Regions from separate parts of the Peribacillus sp. RS7 genome, predicted to be linked through region 2. Evidence: predicted binding sites of a transcription regulator. Region 2 holds the regulator's gene; the other holds the start of a gene.
What was found. The regulator CtsR, encoded in region 2, represses protease genes until heat stress. The targets are predictions, from matches to a motif close to ATGGTCAATAAAGGTCAAACA.

Region 1: a site for CtsR is predicted at 7,135-7,155, ahead of ACDZ29_RS24375 (ATP-dependent Clp protease ATP-binding subunit). Genes of this name have one in related genera too.

What each region holds. Positions count from the first base shown of each region.
Region 1 is NZ_CP168135.1:4,898,774-4,910,640, forward strand. It holds gene fdhF (formate dehydrogenase subunit alpha) at 1-2,501, opposite strand, end outside; partial or broken gene pulA (type I pullulanase) at 2,683-4,563, opposite strand; gene ACDZ29_RS24375 (ATP-dependent Clp protease ATP-binding subunit) at 4,967-7,096, opposite strand; gene ACDZ29_RS24380 (C40 family peptidase) at 7,493-7,936, opposite strand; gene ACDZ29_RS24385 (metal-dependent hydrolase) at 8,477-9,103, opposite strand; gene ACDZ29_RS24390 (hypothetical protein) at 9,747-11,867, shown strand, end outside.
Region 2 is NZ_CP168135.1:2,162,700-2,174,566, forward strand. It holds rRNA gene ACDZ29_RS11060 (16S ribosomal RNA) at 1-864, shown strand, start outside; rRNA gene ACDZ29_RS11065 (23S ribosomal RNA) at 1,040-3,972, shown strand; rRNA gene rrf (5S ribosomal RNA) at 4,037-4,152, shown strand; gene ACDZ29_RS11075 (CtsR family transcriptional regulator) at 4,529-4,990, shown strand; gene ACDZ29_RS11080 (hypothetical protein) at 5,012-5,563, shown strand; gene ACDZ29_RS11085 (protein arginine kinase) at 5,560-6,636, shown strand; gene clpC (ATP-dependent protease ATP-binding subunit ClpC) at 6,760-9,201, shown strand; gene radA (DNA repair protein RadA) at 9,402-10,790, shown strand; gene disA (DNA integrity scanning diadenylate cyclase DisA) at 10,793-11,866, shown strand.

The DNA of each region.
Region 1 (11,867 bases), 2.7 Mb from region 2:
TGGAAATGTTCCAATAAACGGCCGTTATTCACATGGATATCAAACTCCTCCCCAAAGTCAATCGGTTTGGTCCATTCGACTGGAAATAATCTTGCTTTTCCATCGGGGAATGGAAAATCCTCCGTGAATAAAAGCGGCGTATCTGTGCCATCTGGTGCTACCGGCCATTGAAGACTTTTATAACCTTCCAACCGTTCGTAACTTACTCCAGCATATAATGGTGATAGTTTAGCTGCTTCGTCCATGATTTCACTTGGATGCTCATAATTCCAGCCTGCTCCTAACGAATTAGCCACGTTCATGATGATTTGCCAATCAGGCTTAGATTCACCTAATGGTTCAATGACTTGATAAAGACGTTGAATACGGCGCTCGGTATTCGTGAAAGTACCTTCTTTTTCAAAGCTTGGGCTTGCTGGAAGGACGACATCCGCGAATTCAGCGGTTCTTGATAAGATGATATCTTGGACCACAAAGAAGTCCAGTTTTTCAAATGCTTCATGGACATGATTGATATTCGAATCGACCAGACCCATATCTTCACCTTTTAAGTACATTGCTCTGAGGGTACCTGCATGAATCCCTTCGACCATTTCATGGTTATTAAGGCCAGGGTTTTCTGGTAATTTGGCACCCCAGACGTTTTCATATTTCGTGCGGACCTTTTTATCCGTTACTTTTTCATAACCTGGCATGCGATCCGGCATACTGCCAAAGTCACTGGCTCCTTGTACATTATTATGTCCGCGTAAAGGATAAGTACCTGTTCCAGGTTTACCGTAGTTGCCTGTTATGAGCATTAGATTGGAAATTGCCGTACTCGTATCGCTTCCTCCGCCATGCTGCGTAACGCCCATGGCCCAAAGCGATGCAACGCTCCCCGCTTCATGAATGGCTTCTGCAAGCGTAATTAAATCTTCTTTAGCTACGCCAGTTACTTTTTCCGCATATTCCATTGTGTAAGGTTCTAAAGTCTTGATGTATTCCTCCATCCCATTTACACGATTTTTAATGAAGTCTTTATCTGCCCTACCTTGGTCGACGATATATTTAGTCACGGCCGACAGCCATATGATATCCGATCCCGGAGCAGGTTGGATAAAGAGGTCGGAACGTTCGGCCATTTCATGCTTTCTAATGTCCGCCACTATCAGCTTCTGTTTACCTAGTTTATGGGAACGTTTGATTCTCGTAGCCAAAACTGGATGTGATTCGGATGTATTGGAGCCTATGATCAATACAAGTTCGGACTTTTCGATATCCTTTATGCCCCCTGTATCTCCGCCATATCCAACCGTTCTGAACAGTCCCAAAGTAGCCGGTGTCTGACAATACCGGGAGCAGTTATCCACATTATTGGTGCCAATGATTCCCCTTGCCAGCTTTTGCATTAAATAGGACTCTTCATTGGTGCATTTGGATGACGTTATGAAAGCCATCGAATCGGGACCGTGATCGTCTTTTATTTCGGTGAATTTACGGGAAATCAATTCAAGGGCTTCTTCCCATTCAGCTTCTCTGAATGCATCCCCTTCTCTAATTAAAGGTTTTGTAAGCCTTTCTTCACTATTTACGAAATCCCATCCGAATTTCCCTTTCACACAAGTCGAAATTCCATTTGCAGGTGCCTCAACTTGCGGTTCAACCTTAAGGATTTTACGGTCTTTGGTCCAGACGTCAAAGCTGCATCCTACACCGCAGTATGTACAAACCGTTTTCGTCTTTTTGATCCTTGCATCCCTCATGGCGGATTCCATATCTGAAATTGCTAAAATCGAACCATAACCGGTTTCAACATTTTTAGTGATTTCTATCATAGGTCGAAGGGTTTGTTTAGCAATGCCGGTTAAAAACCCGGCTTCACCTTCCATTCCTTTTTCCATCATCGCATTACACGGGCAAACTGTGGAACAATGACCACATGAAACACATGAAGATTCATTGATTGGAACATTATTATCCCAAATGACACGTGGACGTTTTGCTTGCCAATCTATAGTCAATGTTTCTGTGACCTGTACATCTTGACAAGCTTCAACACAACGGCCGCAAAGGATGCATTGGTCCGGATCATATCGATAGAATGGATTCGACCCATCCACTTCATACGGTTTTTGATCAAAAGGGACACTTTGATGATTTACCTTCATTTCCTTAACGGTATTGTGTATTTCACAAGTGCCATTATTATAATCGCAAACCGTACAATAAAGCTCATGGTTATACAATATCTTGTCCATTGCCATGACCTGTGCTTCTTTTACATCTGGTCCAACTGTATCAATTACATCCCCATCATCGATTTTGGTAGAACACGACCTTACAAGTTCTCCATTTACGCTCACTAGACATGTATCACATGTTTCGATAGGACCTAGGCTGGGATGGTAACAAATATTCGGGACTTCAATGGAGCTATCCATCAGCGTTTGTAAAATTGTTTGATTACCTTCCAGGGTGGCTTCAGCACCATTGATTTTTATATGTACTTTCTCTGGCAAAATATTCGCTCCCCTCAAAATAAACGATAAATTTCAATCGTTATTATTTCTACCCCGACAATTTTTTCACCAAACGTCCGGGAGTAAATTATGGAAGATTTCATTTGTCCAATAATTTCAACAGATAATGAACTAAAGTCGAAGTGAGACATAGTTGCTCACTTCGACTTTAGTTCATGCATTACAAGCTTATTTTCAATACAAGCGAACTTAAAGGGGGAACGGTTATCTGACTACCTTTGATTCTTGCTATTTCTTCCAGTCCTGCCCGCTGACCATCCACTAAAACGGACCAATCTCCTTCATGGGGAAGTGTAATGTTTATCGCGTCCCAATTTGCATTATGAATCACTGCAATTTTTGAATCCTTTGTTATAAGGGTGAATGCAACCGCATTTGGTGGAGCATCAATGAATTGTAAATGCTCCTCAATTTCTTCTGGCGTGCTTAATCTAAAAACAGAATGATTTTTCCTGAGCGAAATCAGCCCTTTCATATATTCCACTTCGTGATCTAACTCCGCTCTCCTTTTCCAATCCAATCGGTTAATCCAATCAGAAGATTGATAGCTATTTTCATCCCCATCCTTTGTTCGCATGAATTCTTGTCCAGCATGTATCATTGGTATTCCCTGTGATAACAGGACAATTGCGGAAGCTAGTTTATGCATCTGTTTTCGTTCTTGTTCTGTCGCATCTGGATTAGTGATGAGAAGCTTATCCCATAAAGTATAATTATCATGTGCTTCAACATAATTGATCACTTGATCTGGTTTTTGGTATGTGGCGATATGATCACCATATTTCAAGCCACCAGCGATTCCTTTTTTTATGATATCTTCCATACCTGGTTTGCCATTCACAAAACCTTTATCGTGTTCATTCATTACAAATCCTTTTAAACCATCTCGGATTGCATCATTAAAATGAGCGATTCCAGGCATTTTAAAAGCATTCTTTTGATTTGCTTTCAGCTCTTGGGCCAAGGGGGTATCCATATCCCATCCTTCGCCCAAAACAATGAGGGTCGGATCAATTTCTGCCAGTGTTTTTTTCACTTCATTCATCGTTTCCACATCATGGATCCCCATTAAATCGAAACGGAAACCATCAAGGTTAAATTCCTTCGCCCAATAGGTTACGGATTCAACAATGAATTTTCGCATCATTTTATTTTCAGATGCGGTATCATTTCCTACACCAGTTCCATTAGATAAGGTACCGTCGCCGTTATAGCGAAAAAAGTAGGTCGGAACGAGTTTATGGAAGTTTGAATCTTCCACTGAATAAACGTGATTGTATACAACATCCATGATTACTCGTAAACCGTGATCATGTAAGCCTTGAATCATTTCCTTTAACTCCCGAATCCTGACTTTTGGTTGATACGGATCAATGGAATAAGAGCCTTCGGGAGCGTTATAATTCTGTGGATCATAGCCCCAGTTATATTGTGGTTCATTCAATTTCATTTCATTAACTGTAGCAAAATCGAATATTGGAATAAACTGCACATGGGTTACACCCAGATCCTTAATATGATCAAGACCCGTCTTCGCTCCTTCTGGACCTTTTGTTCCCGTTTCAATTACTCCTAAGAATTTACCTTTATGATGGATTCCACTTTCAGGATGAATCGACAAATCCCGTGTATGCAATTCATAAATGATTATGTCCTCAGCCTTATCGAGAGGTGGTTTATCCCGTGTCCACTTTTCAGGGTTCGTGTCTGTTAAATCTACCACGACCCCTTTATTTCCATTTACCGTAACTGCACGAACATAGGGATCCACGGCTTCACTCCAAATTTCGCCAATTTTCACTTTGTATGTATAAATCAACCCATCCTGATCACCGGCCAGTTCAATGGTCCAGGTTCCCTTTTCCGAACGATCCATCTGAACCTCCATTCCATCTGAATCCTCGCAACGTTTATAAGTAACTAGCTTAGCTTCAGATGCAAGAGGTGCCCATAACCTGAATGCCGTTTTATCTTTAAGGTAGGAATTTCCTAAATCTTTTCCTTCATAGAAATACTGTGCATCCAATTCTGCCGGATTTACTGGATTAATACTCGGAATTGGCAGGGATTCGGCCTGGTTTTCCGTTTCTTTATCCTCCGGTTTGCGATTATTTGTATTTTCCTCTTCAAAATAAGAAAGTGAATCTTTAATAGGTCATTCCTCCATTGAAATTCCCATTTTATAACAGGATTTTTTTATATTTATAATCAAGGGTGAATCTTCCCTTATGCTATGATTCCACAGATATTACCCTTCAAAACATCTGATTATGTTGAAAATTCAGAAATCTATTATTGGATTTATTTAGTTTAAATAACCAAATGCAACATAATCATTCACGTTACTGACTGGACCTTTTTTGTCCTTTTGAATCCCCATACCTAAAAAAGAAAAAAATGCCTCCATAACAGTTTTACGGTCTTGGAGGCATTTCTAGTACTCTTTATGGTGTTTTAATAATTTTCACAGAAGTATCTTCAACTATTGCAGTGAAGTTTTTAACGTCAGGTTGCTCAAAGATAAAGTCAGTGATCCCGTCTTCGAGTTGTTCTTGAAGTACCCGGCGGAGCGGTCTCGCCCCGAAAGTTGGATGATACCCGAGTTCAATCAGTTTTTGTTTTGCTTCAGGAGTTACACTTAAAGTTAAACCATTTGCAGCAAGTGTTTCGTCAAGCTCTTCAATCATGATATCAACGATTTGCAGAAGATCTTCTTTCTTCAATGCCGAAAATTCAATGATGCTATCGAATCTGTTCAAGAATTCCGGTTTGAAGAAATTGCCCAATGATTGGAGGATTGAAGCCTCTTCTACAGCAGTACTTGTACCGAATCCCATTACTTTTTGTTTTTCTCCGACTCCAGCGTTACTCGTCATGATGATCACGGTATCTTTAAAAGCTACGGTCCGGCCTTGACTGTCCGTTAACCGGCCATCTTCCATGATTTGCAGGAACATATGCATTACATCTGGATGAGCTTTTTCTATTTCATCCAATAAGATAATACTGTAAGGTTTGCGGCGAACTTTTTCAGTCAATTGCCCTGCTTCCTCATGGCCTACGTATCCAGGCGGAGAACCGATTAATTTAGAAACACTATGTTTCTCCATGAATTCACTCATGTCAAGACGAATCATCGCTTCCTTGTCCCCGAACAATTCCTCAGCAAGAGTTTTCGCCAATTCGGTTTTACCGACACCTGTTGGACCTACGAAAAGGAAAGAACCGGTTGGACGGTTTTTGGATTTTAATCCGGCACGGCTCCTTCGGACGGCTTTAGAAACCTTTTTGACAGCCTCTTCCTGCCCGATGACTTTTTTCATTAGTTCGTCTTGTAGATGAACCATTCTTCCCTGCTCATCTTCTTGCAGCTTGCCTACAGGTATACCAGTCTTTTGTTCGATGATTTTTTGAATGTCCTCAACGGAAACGGTTGGCTTAATAGTATTTTCTCCAGCCTGCAAAGATTTTTCCAGTCTTTCTTCTTCATCACGAAGGACGGCAGCCTTTTCGTAGGCTTCTTCTTTTAAGGCCATTTCTTTTTCTTTATAGATTTGCGCCAAGCGCTCTTTCATATTTTCTACCTGGCCGTCTTCTATGGTCAAGTTCAATTTGGAACCCGCTTCATCCATCAAGTCTATTGCCTTGTCCGGCAAGAAACGATCTTGAATGTAACGGTTCGAGAGTTCAACAGCCGCTTTTAGCGCTTCTTCACTATATGTGACTCCATGATAGGATTCATAACTATCTTTTAAACCCTGTAAGATGACCAATGCCTCAGCTGTTGTCGGCTCATTAACCTGTACAGGCTGGAAGCGTCTTTCAAGAGCACCATCTTTTTCAATTTTCCTATATTCGGATAAAGTGGTGGCTCCGACAAGCTGAAGTTCGCCACGTGCAAGTGCTGGTTTCAAGATATTTCCTGCATCCATTGATCCTTCGGCTGAACCCGCCCCAACCAGTTGATGAATTTCATCGATGAATAAAATGACATTTTTTCTTTCCTGTAATTCACTGATCAATTGCTTCATTCGTTCTTCGAATTGACCTCTAATTCCAGTATTCGAAACAAGGGACGCGACATCAAGCATATATACCAGCTTATTACGTAATTTACCAGGCACTGAACCCTCAGCAATGGCTAAAGCCAGACCTTCAGCTATGGCTGTTTTACCGACTCCAGGTTCACCAATTAAAACTGGATTATTTTTATTGCGTCTATTAAGGACTTCGATGACACGTTTGATTTCTTCATCTCTTCCGATTACCGGATCAATAAGTCCTGCTTTAGCTACATCAGTCAGATTACGGCCATACTCTTCAAGCAAACCTTCACCCTCGTCTTGTTCGAAGGAATCCGGTTTAGGAACTTCATTATAATTAAATGGATTGAATGAGTTTAGGGATCCGTTATACGGGAATTTCCCTGAATCCATTCCCCCCATTGCTGCACCCAGTTTATTTCGCTCTTCTTTATAACAAGTGGAGCACAGTTTCACATCATGCTCCTGACCATTCATATTTAGATGAACTTGAATATTAGCTTGGTTTACATGGCATTTTTCACAAAACATGTAGTACTCCTCCTTTAAAAATATTAAACTCAATTAAATCTTTGACCTTCTTTGACTTTCTGACTTTATTATACATTGACCTTCTTTGACTTTCAATAATTTTGTCTGTGAATTTTTTTGGAAACAAATTATAAATTCCCTCCAATTAGTTTGCTAATCATATTAAACTATCCATTTATAGTCAAATAAAAAGATTCTATGCATCTAGCATTTTCAATTATTATTGATTACCCATTTCAGCACGCACATAACCAATAAACCACCACTCACTTACTCTTTTTGAAAGAAAAAACTTACGTTAAACAATCATCTGTCTCATCAATTCTTATTTTTTAAAACAAAAAAAGAGACTTCATTAAGTCTCTTAGTATTTTATATTAAGTTGATTTTCTTCTATTATATACGTTTGGCACCAATATACTTTGGCTTCCAATAACTATTATTTGTTTTGGCGTATGACACTCCTTTGGATGATGAAGAGTGTATGAATTCATTGTTCCCTATGTAAATAGCCACGTGTGTAGGTTTTTTCGCTTTGTTTGGCGCAAAAAACATTAAGTCACCTTTTTGTAAAGTCTTAACTTTCTTTCCTTTTTTATATATATCGGCAGCCGTCCTAGGTAAATTCTTACCAGCCTTTTGATATGAATATTTCACTAAGCCGGAGCAATCAAAACCTGAAGTAGAAATGCCACCCGTTTTATATTTTGTACCTAATTCACTTTTTGCCACTTTAATCGCTTTAGTATGATATGAAGCAGCTTCAACTTGTTCCCCTGTAAAAGATACGGTTCCAAGCATAATAGCCAATGACAATCCGACGACAATTTTCTTAAACAAATTATTTACCCCCTGATGTGATTTGCTAAACCTAATATACTAGAAAAGGCATATCATTCGCATCACAGGATCTTTACAATTATGTTACATTTAGTAGATATAGGAAGAATGACCATATAAAAGATAAAAATAAGTCGAAACAGGCATCCTTCATTCACCTTATTGTCAAAGCAATTTTACTTTTCCTCATAGAAAAAACAGTAGTAAGAAAACCACTGTCCAGTTTAACGACAAAAGGAGTTTCGGAATGCTCTCACCCCGAACCATGATTTAAATGAAAATTTTATTATCCTTCATGTTTTTTTACTTGATTATACGTATGGAACCCTCTCTAGATTGAAGAAATTTGCGACACTCCTGCCGAATAACTGGCTAGCCGAGACCCCACAGGCGCTTGCGGCGAGGAGGCTCGGCAGACAGTCGGCGGAAAGGGAGCGGATTTCTGAAATCAACTGAAACTTTATTTAAAAGAAAACAATGAAAGTAAACTGGTTCTTCTCCAATTTGTCTATAGTCTGAACAGCGGTAAGAAAGCCACTGTCAAAATTCTTTTGAGAAAAATGGAAGAAATAACTTTACCCCACGTTTATTAAAAGGTAAAAACTTCATATCTGCAATTAAATGACTTATGTATCCTAAAACACAAGTAGTTAAAATCCCATCAATCCCCATGAATTCTTCGAATTGAAAGGCAATGATGCCAAAGAAGACGATTCCGGCAATCGAATGGGTGTAACTTCTATGCGGTGTAAAGGATGCTAGGATAATATAGACGCCCAACAGCCATAACCAGTTTTCCTGCCAAGATAATCCCCCGCCTAATACAGCTAACCCAGTCAGGGTCAGCATATGCCTTTGTGTAATGAAAGATGAAATAATGATGATTCCGATTCCTGCCCCTACTCCAATCCACTTTTCAGTTTCAGAACCTTCCAAAACACAATAAAGGATCATTAAAACCCCAATCGTTTGTGCTAACGTTCGGATAAACTTATGTGAAAAGGTAATCCTATTACTTAACTTTCCATCAATATCCATATCGGGCATAAGGCCTGAAACGCCCCCAATCCCAACCAAGAATAAAGTGGTGGTTGGATCTGTTTGAAGTGTGTTAGCCGTCAAGAATCCAACCGATGCCCCTAATGCCATGTGTGCTGTACCGTTCACTGTCTCTCTCCTGTCCCTCTAAGAAGTAATCTCGCTCCTAAGAAACGAATGTTTGTTCGAATCCCTGCATTCTAACTATACAATATTTTTGAAGGAATTTCTTTAATTCTTTTAAAAAACCCTATTAATCATTATTACAGCACAAATAGAACCTAATGATTTTAGGTTCTTAGGACTCGATTGTTTTTGAAACAGTGATCTCCTCCGTAACGGGACATTGGATATTTAATATATAGACGGATGCTGGGTAAGCGTATTTAGCCTTTGATTGCTTAATTGTAAAGTAAATCTCAAAATAAGCGTGTAAAGATCTGTTCTCAAGATCTTTACGCGCTTTTATTGTACTACCTTTTTATATAACCTCTTTTAACTTTTCTCCAGCTTCACCTTACTCCACTTCGCTATGTTTAATATATAAATGTGAAAATTTGAATGACCGAGCACCTTTTGCCCTTACACCTAGTCCCACTTCTGCATACCATAATCATATAGTTTCATTAATTGTATTGTCTTCTAGAATAAGATGGTTAAACCCAAATAGACGAGATGACTTAAATGGGAATTTATCAAAGCTGATTAAGTTTGAAGTTATGTTGAATCAAAAATAGCTGTTAACAATTTTTGATTATGGAGGAATAATTAAATGTTACAAAAAATCCAAGTCAGGTTAGGTTTAAAAGAGGATTTACCAAAGCTAAATCTTGGTGAATTTGGCTACTGTTTGGACACAAAGGAGTTATACATTGGTTCGTCAGAAAAAGAAAAGAAATTAATTATTATCGTTAGTAGTCAAAACCCTTCTCCAAATGATACATCAAACGGCGAAAACATAAAGATCGATAAAAATAGTATTTTAATATTTGAAGATACTGATTTAAGAAAATTATTAGCCAAAATAGGGAACACCGGTACAACAAATGAATTGTTAACTGTATCAGGATTAATTAATATACTATCTGGGAAACACAATACTGGAAATTTGGACGAACTGTTAAATATAACAGAATTTAAAAATTCTAAGGAATCAAAGATCTTTGAAGATCACAAACTTGGGACTTATCACAATGCCAGTAAAGACTCAAACAATAAATCAGATGGCAAATCTTTTAAGGCCGGAGTTCCTTTACCTGGATTGGAAGATGTTGATGTTTCCACATCAACACCGTCAGAAGATAATTTTTTGAAGTTTCAAGATGCAAATTTGACGCCTGTTGTAGGTTCAATGATTAGCAACAATCAAGCAATTTACACAGTTGAGCTGCAAAGGTGGGGAATAACCCAAGGATCTTTTGGAAAACCTCCCTACACAGAAGAACAATGGCAAATCGCATACAATAACATACTAGGATTTAATAATGCACTTAAGTTTGCAAATGAAAATGGATTAACAAGAATTGTTGTTCCTTTTGGCACATATAGTTTCTGTTATACCAACCTTAGTGGCGCAGCTGAAATATACGCTATGGTAAACACTCCAATTAAATTATATAGTAACCAAACACTGGATTTAAACGGATCTATCTTTGAGGTGATGTATGACTCCATTAATAAAAACCCCTATGATAAGTCTCCATTATCTACCCCGGCATGGAAGTTAAGTGGGGAATTAATTCGGATCGATAATGTTTCAAATGTACAAGTGATAAACGGAACAATATTGGGTGATATCCCTAATAGGAGCTTTTCTGACGGGGGTAATGGTTTTAATTCAGAAAAAGGAATGGAGCAAACCTACGGCATAAAAATAGAGTCTGGTGCAAATTTCATAACTATTGAAAATATAGATGTCTCTATGTTTATGGGAGATGGAATAACGATAGGGTCCTATCCAACCAAAACAGGTAAATGGAATCTTAATCCATCAGACACAAAAGCCTATCCCGGATATGTTGATACTACAGGTAAAGTTGTTCAAACTCTCGCAGGAGCTTATCTAACTAATAAATTTCCGGTCATACAAGGGGAACATAAACAACTGCAAATGAGAACAAGTGGCGGATATACAAGAATACCCCTTATTGAAAACAAAACATTTGAATACATCTTTTATAATTCAAAAGATATGGTAATAGCTAGAAAGAAAGCAGTTTACCTACAAATTGTTACAGTACCTCTTGACACTTCTTATATAAGATTACAATTTATTAATGAAAAAACTGGTCTTCCTAGCATTCAAATTTCGTATTCTATAACAAAGCCTCAGGCACATCATGTTAAAATTTTTGGATGTACCATACACAATAATCATAGAGGCGGCATTAGTGGCGGAGCGGACTTTACCTATATATCCTATAATAAGATTTTCCACAACGGTATGGATTCAGGGTTGAACATCCCTCTGTTCCCTGATTCAACCAGGTACGCGATAAACTTTGAAGACAGCTACAGTAACTATGTAATAATAGAGAACAACCATATATTTTCAGGGTTTAATGGAATACTGATGGGTGTTTATCACGGCAGAATTGTAGGTAACATATTAAGTGAAATTGGTGGTGTTGTTGTTTACAATAACGCAAATATGATTATAGATAGTAATGTGTTTTATGAGAGTAGTGGGTTACAAATAACCAACTCTGTAGCTACTCAAGAAAGAAATGTTCTTTTCACTAATAATACAATCAACTCATCTGCTATGACAGTCATAGCAACAGGAGTTAAAACAAGGGTTAGACTTATTAATAATGTTATAAATATAGACTCATTGATTTCATCAGGTAACATAGAGTTAGTTGGAAATAACATAAAAAGCTACACAGGGTCC
Region 2 (11,867 bases):
AGTGTAGCGGTGAAATGCGTAGAGATTTGGAGGAACACCAGTGGCGAAGGCGACTTTCTGGTCTGTAACTGACACTGAGGCGCGAAAGCGTGGGGAGCAAACAGGATTAGATACCCTGGTAGTCCACGCCGTAAACGATGAGTGCTAAGTGTTAGAGGGTTTCCGCCCTTTAGTGCTGCAGCTAACGCATTAAGCACTCCGCCTGGGGAGTACGGCCGCAAGGCTGAAACTCAAAGGAATTGACGGGGGCCCGCACAAGCGGTGGAGCATGTGGTTTAATTCGAAGCAACGCGAAGAACCTTACCAGGTCTTGACATCCTCTGACAACCCTAGAGATAGGGCTTTCCCCTTCGGGGGACAGAGTGACAGGTGGTGCATGGTTGTCGTCAGCTCGTGTCGTGAGATGTTGGGTTAAGTCCCGCAACGAGCGCAACCCTTGATCTTAGTTGCCAGCATTCAGTTGGGCACTCTAAGGTGACTGCCGGTGACAAACCGGAGGAAGGTGGGGATGACGTCAAATCATCATGCCCCTTATGACCTGGGCTACACACGTGCTACAATGGATGGTACAAAGGGCTGCAAACCTGCGAAGGTAAGCGAATCCCATAAAGCCATTCTCAGTTCGGATTGTAGGCTGCAACTCGCCTACATGAAGCCGGAATCGCTAGTAATCGCGGATCAGCATGCCGCGGTGAATACGTTCCCGGGCCTTGTACACACCGCCCGTCACACCACGAGAGTTTGTAACACCCGAAGTCGGTGAGGTAACCTTTATGGAGCCAGCCGCCTAAGGTGGGACAGATGATTGGGGTGAAGTCGTAACAAGGTAGCCGTATCGGAAGGTGCGGCTGGATCACCTCCTTTCTAAGGATAATTACGAGAGCGCTTTTGTTTTGTTCAGTTTTGAATGAGTAATTCATTCAGATAGGAAAGAAAAGCATCACGATGTGATGGATTCTTTCTGCTTTGTTCCTTGAAAACTAGATAATAGATAGAAGGCAATTAATTTTTTTCAAAGCATCTGTAAGATCTTTTTAACGGTTAAGTTAGAAAGGGCGCACGGTGGATGCCTTGGCACTAGGAGCCGATGAAGGACGGGACTAACACCGATATGCTTCGGGGAGCTGTAAGTAAGCTTTGATCCGGAGATTTCCGAATGGGGAAACCCACTGTTCGTAATGGAACAGTATCTTTACCTGAATACATAGGGTACTGAAGGCAGACCCGGGGAACTGAAACATCTAAGTACCCGGAGGAAGAGAAAGCAAATGCGATTTCCTGAGTAGCGGCGAGCGAAACGGAATTAGCCCAAACCAAGAGGCTTGCCTCTTGGGGTTGTAGGACACTCAACATGGAGTTACAAAGGAACGGGGTAAATGAAGTGACCTGGAAAGGTCCGTCAAAGAAGGTAAAAACCCTGTAGTTGAAACTTCGTTCCCTCCTGAGTGGATCCTGAGTACGGCGGGACACGAGAAATCCCGTCGGAAGCAGGGAGGACCATCTCCCAAGGCTAAATACTCCCTAGTGACCGATAGTGAACCAGTACCGTGAGGGAAAGGTGAAAAGCACCCCGGAAGGGGAGTGAAATAGATCCTGAAACCGTGTGCCTACAAGTAGTCAAAGCCCGTTAATGGGTAATGGCGTGCCTTTTGTAGAATGAACCGGCGAGTTACGATTTCATGCGAGGTTAAGTTGATAAGACGGAGCCGCAGCGAAAGCGAGTCTGAATAGGGCGAATGAGTATGAGGTCGTAGACCCGAAACCAGGTGATCTACCCATGTCCAGGGTGAAGTTCAGGTAACACTGAATGGAGGCCCGAACCCACGCACGTTGAAAAGTGCGGGGATGAGGTGTGGGTAGCGGAGAAATTCCAATCGAACCTGGAGATAGCTGGTTCTCTCCGAAATAGCTTTAGGGCTAGCCTCAAGATGAGAGTATTGGAGGTAGAGCACTGATTGGACTAGGGGCCCCCAACGGGTTACCGAATTCAGTCAAACTCCGAATGCCAAATACTTATTCTTGGGAGTCAGACTGCGAGTGATAAGATCCGTAGTCGAAAGGGAAACAGCCCAGACCACCAGCTAAGGTCCCAAAGTATACGTTAAGTGGAAAAGGATGTGGAGTTGCTTAGACAACCAGGATGTTGGCTCAGAAGCAGCCACCATTTAAAGAGTGCGTAATAGCTCACTGGTCGAGTGACTCCGCGCCGAAAATGTACCGGGGCTAAACGTATCACCGAAGCTGTGGATTGACACCATTAGGTGTCGATGGTAGGAGAGCGTTCTAAGGGCGTTGAAGTCAGACCGGAAGGACTGGTGGAGCGCTTAGAAGTGAGAATGCCGGTATGAGTAGCGAAAGAAGGGTGAGAATCCCTTCCACCGAATGCCTAAGGTTTCCTGAGGAAGGCTCGTCCGCTCAGGGTTAGTCGGGACCTAAGCCGAGGCCGAAAGGCGTAGGCGATGGACAACAGGTTGATATTCCTGTACCACCTATACATCGTTTGAACGATGGGGGGACGCAGAAGGATAGGGTAAGCGCGCTGTTGGATATGCGCGTCCAAGCAGTTAGGCCGGAAACGAGGCAAATCCCGTTTCCATTAAGGCGGAGCTGTGATGGCGAGGGAAATATAGTACCGAAGTTCCTGATTCCACGCTGCCAAGAAAAGCCTCTAGTGAGATGTAAGGTGCCCGTACCGCAAACCGACACAGGTAGGCGAGGAGAGAATCCTAAGGTGTGCGAGAGAACTCTCGTTAAGGAACTCGGCAAAATGACCCCGTAACTTCGGGAGAAGGGGTGCTTTTTAGGGTGAATAGCCCGGAAAAGCCGCAGTGAATAGGCCCAGGCGACTGTTTAGCAAAAACACAGGTCTCTGCGAAGCCGCAAGGCGAAGTATAGGGGCTGACACCTGCCCGGTGCTGGAAGGTTAAGGGGAGAGGTTAGCGCAAGCGAAGCTTTGAACCGAAGCCCCAGTAAACGGCGGCCGTAACTATAACGGTCCTAAGGTAGCGAAATTCCTTGTCGGGTAAGTTCCGACCCGCACGAAAGGTGTAACGATCTGGGCACTGTCTCAACGAGAGACTCGGTGAAATTATAGTACCTGTGAAGATGCAGGTTACCCGCGACAGGACGGAAAGACCCCGTGGAGCTTTACTGCAGCCTGATATTGAATTTTGGTACAGCTTGTACAGGATAGGTAGGAGCCTGAGAAGCCGGAGCGCTAGCTTCGGTGGAGGCGTTGGTGGGATACTACCCTGGCTGTATTGAAATTCTAACCCGCGCCCCTTATCGGGGTGGGAGACAGTGTCAGGTGGGCAGTTTGACTGGGGCGGTCGCCTCCTAAAGAGTAACGGAGGCGCCCAAAGGTTCCCTCAGAATGGTTGGAAATCATTCGTAGAGTGTAAAGGCACAAGGGAGCTTGACTGCGAGACCTACAAGTCGAGCAGGGACGAAAGTCGGGCTTAGTGATCCGGTGGTTCCGCATGGAAGGGCCATCGCTCAACGGATAAAAGCTACCCCGGGGATAACAGGCTTATCTCCCCCAAGAGTCCACATCGACGGGGAGGTTTGGCACCTCGATGTCGGCTCATCGCATCCTGGGGCTGTAGTCGGTCCCAAGGGTTGGGCTGTTCGCCCATTAAAGCGGTACGCGAGCTGGGTTCAGAACGTCGTGAGACAGTTCGGTCCCTATCCGTCGCGGGCGCAGGAAATTTGAGAGGAGCTGTCCTTAGTACGAGAGGACCGGGATGGACGCACCGCTGGTGTACCAGTTGTCTTGCCAAAGGCATAGCTGGGTAGCTACGTGCGGACGGGATAAGTGCTGAAAGCATCTAAGCATGAAGCCCCCCTCAAGATGAGATTTCCCATGGCGCAAGCTAGTAAGATCCCTGAAAGATGATCAGGTTGATAGGTCAGAGGTGGAAGCGTGGCGACATGTGGAGCTGACTGATACTAATAGATCGAGGACTTAACCAACGCTTTTTAAAAAATGAAATACCTTCTTATTATCTAGTTTTGAAGGAACAACGTTCCTTTATTGTTTGGTGGCGATAGCGAAGAGGTCACACCCGTTCCCATTCCGAACACGGCAGTTAAGCTCTTCAGCGCCGATGGTAGTTGGGGGTTTCCCCCTGTGAGAGTAGGACGCCGCCAAGCCATATCTAAGATCAGCCATTCTGGCTGGTCTTTTTTAATATTCTAATTAACGAATAGGTTTTTTATCTCCAGGGTCAGCATAGGGCTGGATCTATTTGTTGGTTAAAATACCATTAGAGGGAACGGACGAGCTGGAGAAAAAGGTTGAATTTAGGTGAAGGAGCTTTGAGGAGAAGAAAAAATTGCAGGTTTTGCATTTATCTTTTCAGGGTATTTATGTAAGATATTTCAACTTTAATGTTCAATGGGGTATGTAACTACATATAATTTGGAGAAAATGGATAATACAGAAAGAAAGTGCGTTTAAGTTGCAAAATGCATTTTTCCTTGTATAATAATAGTCAAATATAGTCAAAGTCAGAATGGAGGAGGCTGAGTGAGAAACATATCTGATGTTATCGAAACTTATTTGAAGCAAGTGCTGGAAATAAGTCAAAAAGATATCTTAGAGATTAAAAGAAGTGAAATAGCAGATAAATTTCAGTGTGTTCCTTCTCAAATCAATTACGTAATCAATACCCGGTTTACAATCGAGAGAGGTTATGTTGTAGAGAGTAAGCGTGGAGGCGGCGGTTATATACGCATCATGAAAGTGGAATCACAGGATTCCGTGCAACTTATTAACCAATTATTATCGCTTATTGGCTCTAGGGTAACTCAATCGATGGCTGAAGGAGTAATTTCCCGGCTGATGAATGAGGAAGTCATTAATGAAAGAGAAGCAAAGATTATGATGAGTGTCATAGATAGATCGGTGATTTATATCGACCTACCTGACCGCGATGAGCTTAGGGCAAGAATTTTAACTGCGATGCTTACGACTTTAAAATATAAATGAAACTGGCAGAGGTGATGAACGTTGATTTGCCAAGAATGTCATCAAAGGCCTGCTACCCTACACTTCACCAAAATCATCAATGGAAAAAAGACTGAAGTCATGATTTGTGAGAAATGTGCTCAGGAAAAAGGTGAGATGTTCATGGATGCAGGGGGACCTGGTTTTTCAATAAATAATTTATTAGCAGGATTGTTGAATATGGAGTCGAATATTCAACAGACAAAGGCAAATGCATTACCCAAATCGGAAGAGAGGCGTTGCCCGAATTGTCATCGTTCCTATAAAGAATTTGTCCATATTGGTAAGTTTGGCTGTGCCGAATGTTATAAAACATTCAATGAACAGTTAAACCCTATTTTAAAAAGGGTTCATAGCGGCAATACAGCACATATAGGGAAAATTCCAAAAAGGATTGGTGGCACCATATATCTTCGAAAGCAAATTTTGGATTTGAAAGAAGTTTTAAAGACCCACATTATTCAAGAGGAGTTTGAGAAAGCGGCAGAGGTAAGAGATAAGGTTCGTTCCCTTGAAAAAAGGTATGATGCACAAGAGGGAGGCGAGGAATTATGAGCTTGGAAAAGTTTGTAGAAAACGCCTTGAGTTCCTGGATGAGTGCCGAAGGGCCGGAGATCGATATTGTATTGAGTTCCAGGATTCGATTGGCCAGGAATTTCAAAGACTTTACCTTCCCAACCTCCTTTTCTAACGAAGAAGCTAAAAAAATAATTGAATTGGTCAAAAAAAGAATTGAAGAGGAAGTTACTCGAGAGATTGGGAAGCTGGAACTTCTAGAGATTGACCAATTACAGCCACTGGAAAAGCGCGTTCTCGTTGAAAAACATTTAATCAGCCCTCATTTAGTTGAGGAATCAGCGAAAAGCGCATGTCTCCTTTCGGAAAATGAAGAAATCAGTATCATGATAAACGAAGAGGATCATCTCCGTATTCAGTGTTTAATGTCGGGGTTGCAGCTAAAGGAAACTTTAAAGATTGCAAATGTTCTTGACGATTGGATTGAAGAATCCATAGACTATGCATATGATGAAGAAAGAGGATACCTAACTAGTTGTCCAACTAATGTGGGAACAGGATTAAGGGCTTCAGTCATGATGCATCTGCCAGGCCTGGTCCTTACTCAGCAAATGAATAATATCATACCGGCTATCAACCAATTGGGGTTGGTGGTACGAGGGATTTATGGAGAGGGCAGTCAAGCGTTAGGGAATATCTTTCAAATCTCTAATCAAATCACTCTCGGAAAGTCGGAGAGGGATATCGTTGAAGATCTAACAAGTGTAGTGCAACAAATCATAGCCCAGGAACGGTCAGCGCGGGATGCATTAGCGAGGACTTCCCACATACAATTAGAAGATAGAGTTTTCCGTTCATATGGGATATTGTCCAATGCTCGAATCATCGAGACCAAGGAAGCTGCTACCTGTATCTCAGATGTTAGGCTAGGTATAGATCTTGGGTATATAAAAAATATTTCTAAAAGCATTCTAAATGAGTTGATGATTTTGACACAGTCGGGATTTTTACAAAAGTATGCAGGTGGCCCTTTAAAATCCCATGAAAGGGATATCCGTAGAGCAGCACTCATCCGAGAACGCTTGAATTTCACGGAATCTTCCTCCTCATAGAGGTCATTATCCTCTTTGGTGAGTACCAATATTCATGAATAGATATGGAGCAAGAACCTGCCATTACTTAGAGAATTGTCTACAACTTTATTCAAAACGAAAATTCTTAAGGAGGAATTCCCTATGATGTTTGGTCGTTTTACTGAAAGAGCCCAGAAAGTATTAGCATTAGCCCAAGAAGAGGCAATCCGTTTAGGTCATAACAATATTGGCACGGAACATATTTTACTGGGCCTGGTCCGAGAAGGTGATGGCATTGCAGCCAAAGCGTTATATGCTCTTGGATTGGGACCGGATAAGATTCAGAAAGAAGTGGAAAATTTAATTGGCCGTGGACAGGATACGGCTCAAACGATACATTATACCCCAAGAGCTAAGAAAGTCATTGAGCTTTCCATGGATGAGGCGAGAAAATTAGGTCATTCATATGTTGGAACAGAGCATGTACTTCTTGGTCTGATACGAGAAGGGGAAGGTGTAGCCGCCCGCGTGTTGAATAATCTGGGAGTAAGTTTAAATAAAGCCCGACAACAGGTATTACAACTTTTGGGCAGCAATGAATCAGGTGGTCATCAAGGTTCAGCTGCTTCAAATGCTAGCACACCGACACTGGATGGCCTTGCCCGTGATTTAACGGCGATTGCCCGGGAAGGAAGCTTGGATCCCGTTATCGGAAGAAGTAAGGAAATACAGCGTGTCATTGAGGTATTAAGCCGTCGTACAAAAAATAACCCAGTATTAATCGGTGAACCTGGGGTAGGTAAAACAGCCATTGCTGAAGGGCTTGCCCAACAGATCATCAATAATGAGGTACCTGAAATTTTACGAGATAAACGCGTAATGACCCTAGATATGGGTACTGTTGTGGCAGGTACTAAATATCGGGGTGAATTCGAGGACCGATTGAAGAAAGTGATGGATGAAATTCGTCAGGCGGGTAATATCATCTTATTCATCGATGAATTGCACACATTGATTGGTGCAGGCGGTGCAGAAGGCGCAATCGATGCCTCCAATATCCTTAAACCATCATTGGCGCGTGGTGAATTACAATGTATCGGTGCTACCACTTTGGATGAGTACCGTAAGTATATTGAAAAAGATGCTGCGCTTGAACGTCGTTTCCAGCCAATCCAAGTAGATGAACCGACCATGAAAGAATCCATTCAAATTCTCAAGGGTTTGCGTGACCGTTATGAAGCCCATCACCGTGTCTCGATTACTGACGAAGCGATTGATGCCGCAGTCAAATTATCCGACCGTTATATTTCCGATCGCTTTTTACCGGACAAAGCGATTGACTTGATTGATGAAGCTGGATCCAAGGTCAGGTTACGTTCATACACAACGCCACCAAACTTAAAGGAACTTGAAGTGAAGCTAGATGATGTTCGTAAGGAAAAGGATGCTTCCGTTCAGAGCCAGGAATTTGAAAAAGCTGCTTCGCTTCGCGATACAGAACAACGCTTAAGAGAACAATTGGAAGAAACGAAAAAGACTTGGAAAGAAAAACAAGGGCAAGAGAACAGTGAAGTGACTGTGGATGATATTGCGCACGTCGTATCCAGCTGGACGGGAGTTCCAGTCACTAAACTGGCGCAAACAGAGTCAGATAAACTGCTTAATATGGAATCAATCCTCCACGATCGCGTAATTGGGCAGGAAGAGGCCGTCATTGCGGTTTCTAAAGCAGTACGACGCGCAAGAGCAGGTTTGAAAGATCCTAAACGTCCAATTGGTTCATTCATCTTCTTGGGACCTACAGGGGTCGGTAAAACCGAGCTTGCCCGTGCTTTAGCTGAATCCATTTTTGGTGATGAAGATGCTATGATCCGTATAGATATGTCCGAATATATGGAGAAACATTCGACTTCACGTCTTGTTGGATCCCCTCCAGGATATGTTGGATACGAAGAAGGCGGACAGTTAACGGAAAAAGTGCGGAGGAAACCATATTCAGTCGTTCTGCTTGATGAAATAGAAAAGGCCCATCCAGATGTCTTCAATATTCTTCTTCAAGTTTTGGAAGATGGAAGACTGACAGATTCCAAGGGGCGTACTGTCGATTTCAGGAATACCATTCTGATTATGACATCGAATGTAGGGGCATCTGCCTTAAAAATTGATAAGTATGTCGGCTTTAACATCCAGGATACCGGCCAGGATTACAAAAATATGAAAGGGAAAGTGATGGAAGAACTCAAACGAGCATTCCGTCCGGAATTCCTGAATCGTATTGATGAAACTATCGTGTTCCACTCATTAGAGAAGGATCATTTAAAACAAATCGTCACATTAATGTCAAATCAGCTTACTACCCGTTTGAAAGAACAGGAAATATACTTGGAACTGACAGATGCTGCTAGAGAAAAAATTGCTACGGAAGGTTTCGATCCTGAATATGGGGCACGACCAATCCGCAGGGCGCTTCAGAAGCATGTAGAAGATTATCTTTCCGAGGAGTTGCTTAAGGGTAACGTGAAAAAAGGGCAAACGGTCGTGATGGATGTCGTGAATAATGAGTTTGCAATCCGACAAGGTGAGCCTGTTAATGTAAGTGAATAACCTGATTCTAAACTTCGAGGTACACGGCAGATTTTTTTGCAGTGTACCTCTGTTTTTTATCCATAGGTAAAAATGAGTATAAGTTGGACAATGTAGAGTGATTATTTTTTTTAAAAAACTTAGCCTTAAGAAGGTTTAAATAAAACAGAGATATAATATCCTTAAAATAGGTATTTTTTCCAAAGAAAGAGGAGTAATTTATGGCTGTAAAGAAGAAAACCAAATTTATGTGTCAGTCTTGTGGATATGAATCCGCGAAATGGATGGGGAAATGCCCAGGTTGCGGTGAATGGAACAAAATGGTCGAGGAAACTGAAATCGTTAAACCTGCTAGAAAAGGTGCTTTTACCCATTCCGAGGTTAGTGGTTCCGGGGAAAGGGAAAAGGCAGCGCCCATAACTACTATTCAATCAGAAAAAGAACCACGGATTAAGACGGATTTAATGGAATTGAATCGTGCTCTTGGGGGCGGGATCGTACAGGGGTCACTTGTATTGATCGGAGGCGATCCGGGTATAGGTAAATCGACTCTACTTTTGCAGGTATCCTCCCAATTGGCACATAAACAGAAAAAAGTGCTTTATATATCAGGTGAAGAGTCAGTCAAGCAAACCAAATTGAGAGCGGACCGGCTTGGGACCATGTCAGAAAATCTATTCGTCTATGCTGAAACCGATATGGACTATATCCAACAGGCGATTACAGAGGTAAAACCGGATTTGGTCATTATTGACTCCATTCAAACGGTGTACCATTCGGAGGTTACATCTGCCCCGGGAAGCGTTTCACAAGTTAGGGAATGCACAGCCTCACTCATGCGCATTGCTAAAACGAATGGGATTGCGATCTTTATCGTCGGACACGTTACAAAAGAAGGGGCCATTGCAGGGCCACGGCTGCTTGAGCATATGGTAGACACCGTTTTATATTTCGAAGGTGAAAGACACCATACATATCGAATCATACGTGCTGTCAAAAACCGATTTGGTTCGACGAATGAGATGGGTATATTTGAAATGAAAGAACATGGTTTGGAAGAGGTCGCGAATCCATCGGAAATTTTCCTTGAAGAACGGTCTCAAGGAGCTTCGGGTTCCACAGTAGTCGCATCCATGGAAGGAACAAGGCCGGTGCTTGTTGAAATTCAAGCATTGATTTCACCTACTAGTTTTGGCAATCCAAGGCGAATGGCCACAGGGATAGACCACAATCGAGTTTCGCTCTTAATGGCTGTTCTGGAAAAGAGAGTGGGCTTGCTGCTCCAAAACCAAGATGCGTATTTAAAGGTTGCTGGTGGTGTCAAGCTGGATGAACCGGCAATTGATCTCGCCGTCGCAATCAGCATTGCCTCTAGTTTCCGTGATAAACCAACAAACCCTACCGATTGCATCATTGGTGAAGTGGGGCTGACTGGGGAGGTAAGAAGAGTGTCAAGAATTGAACAAAGGGTGCAAGAAGCAGCAAAACTAGGGTTTGAGCGGGTGATCATACCGGCTAATAATATAGGGGGATGGACCGCGCCAAAAGGTATTAAGATCGTTGGTGTTTCATCGGTCTCGGAGGCTCTTCAACAATCGTTAGGGGGGTAAGTATGACAGATAAAAAAGGGTATGAGAAAACAAAATTGGAGATTCTGCAAATTGTAGCTCCAGGTACCCCGCTTCGAGAGGGTATTGAAAATGTCCTGAGGGCAAATACGGGTGGTTTGATAGTGGTTGGATATAACGAGAAGGTTCGAACTATCGTAGATGGCGGCTTCGAAATCAACTGTAGCTGTACCCCAAGTACATTGTATGAGCTGGCGAAGATGGACGGGGCCATCATTTTAAATGAAAAAGCCGATACGATCATTTTCGCAAATGCCCAATTAGTGCCGGATAACAGTACACCTTCCACTGAAACGGGAATGCGGCATCGGACAGCGGAACGTGTAGCAAGGGAGACCAAGTCGTTGGTCGTCGCAATATCACAACGCCGGAATGTCATCACTTTATATCAAGGCAATTTCCGGTATGCCCTCAAAGATATAGGGGTCATACTTGCTAAGGCTAATTTAGCCATTCAAACCTTGGAAAAATACAAGGTGGTCCTACAGCAGAGCATATCAGTATTAGGAGCATTAGAGTTTGAGGAAATCGTGACCTATGCCGATCTTTTGCAGGTATTGCACCGTTATGTAATGGTACTCAGAATCAAGGCGGAGCTACTTACTTACCTTAATGAGCTTGGTACGGAAGGAAGATTGATCCGTCTGCAAATGAATGAAATCCTGGCAGATATTGAAACGGAAGGAAAGTGGCTTATCAAGGACTATATTTCCAGTAATGATGAAAAACCAGAGGATATCATTTTTCGGCTTCAAGAGTTGGCCATGCAGGAAAAATTGGACGAAAGCATACTTCTAAAGGTGCTGGGCTACCACGGATACATACATCTTGATGAGTCAGTACATCCCCGTGGTTACCGTATTCTTCATAAGATTCCACGCTTGCCGGGTTTGATTATCGAAAATTTAGTGAAACAGTTCGGAAGCTTTAGCGAAGTCAATAAAGCAACAGTTCAAAACCTTGACGATGTAGAGGGTATTGGCGAAGTCCGTGCCAATAAAATTAAAGAAGGACTCCGCATTTTAAAAAATCAGTTGGTCACAAATAGAAGGATGTAAG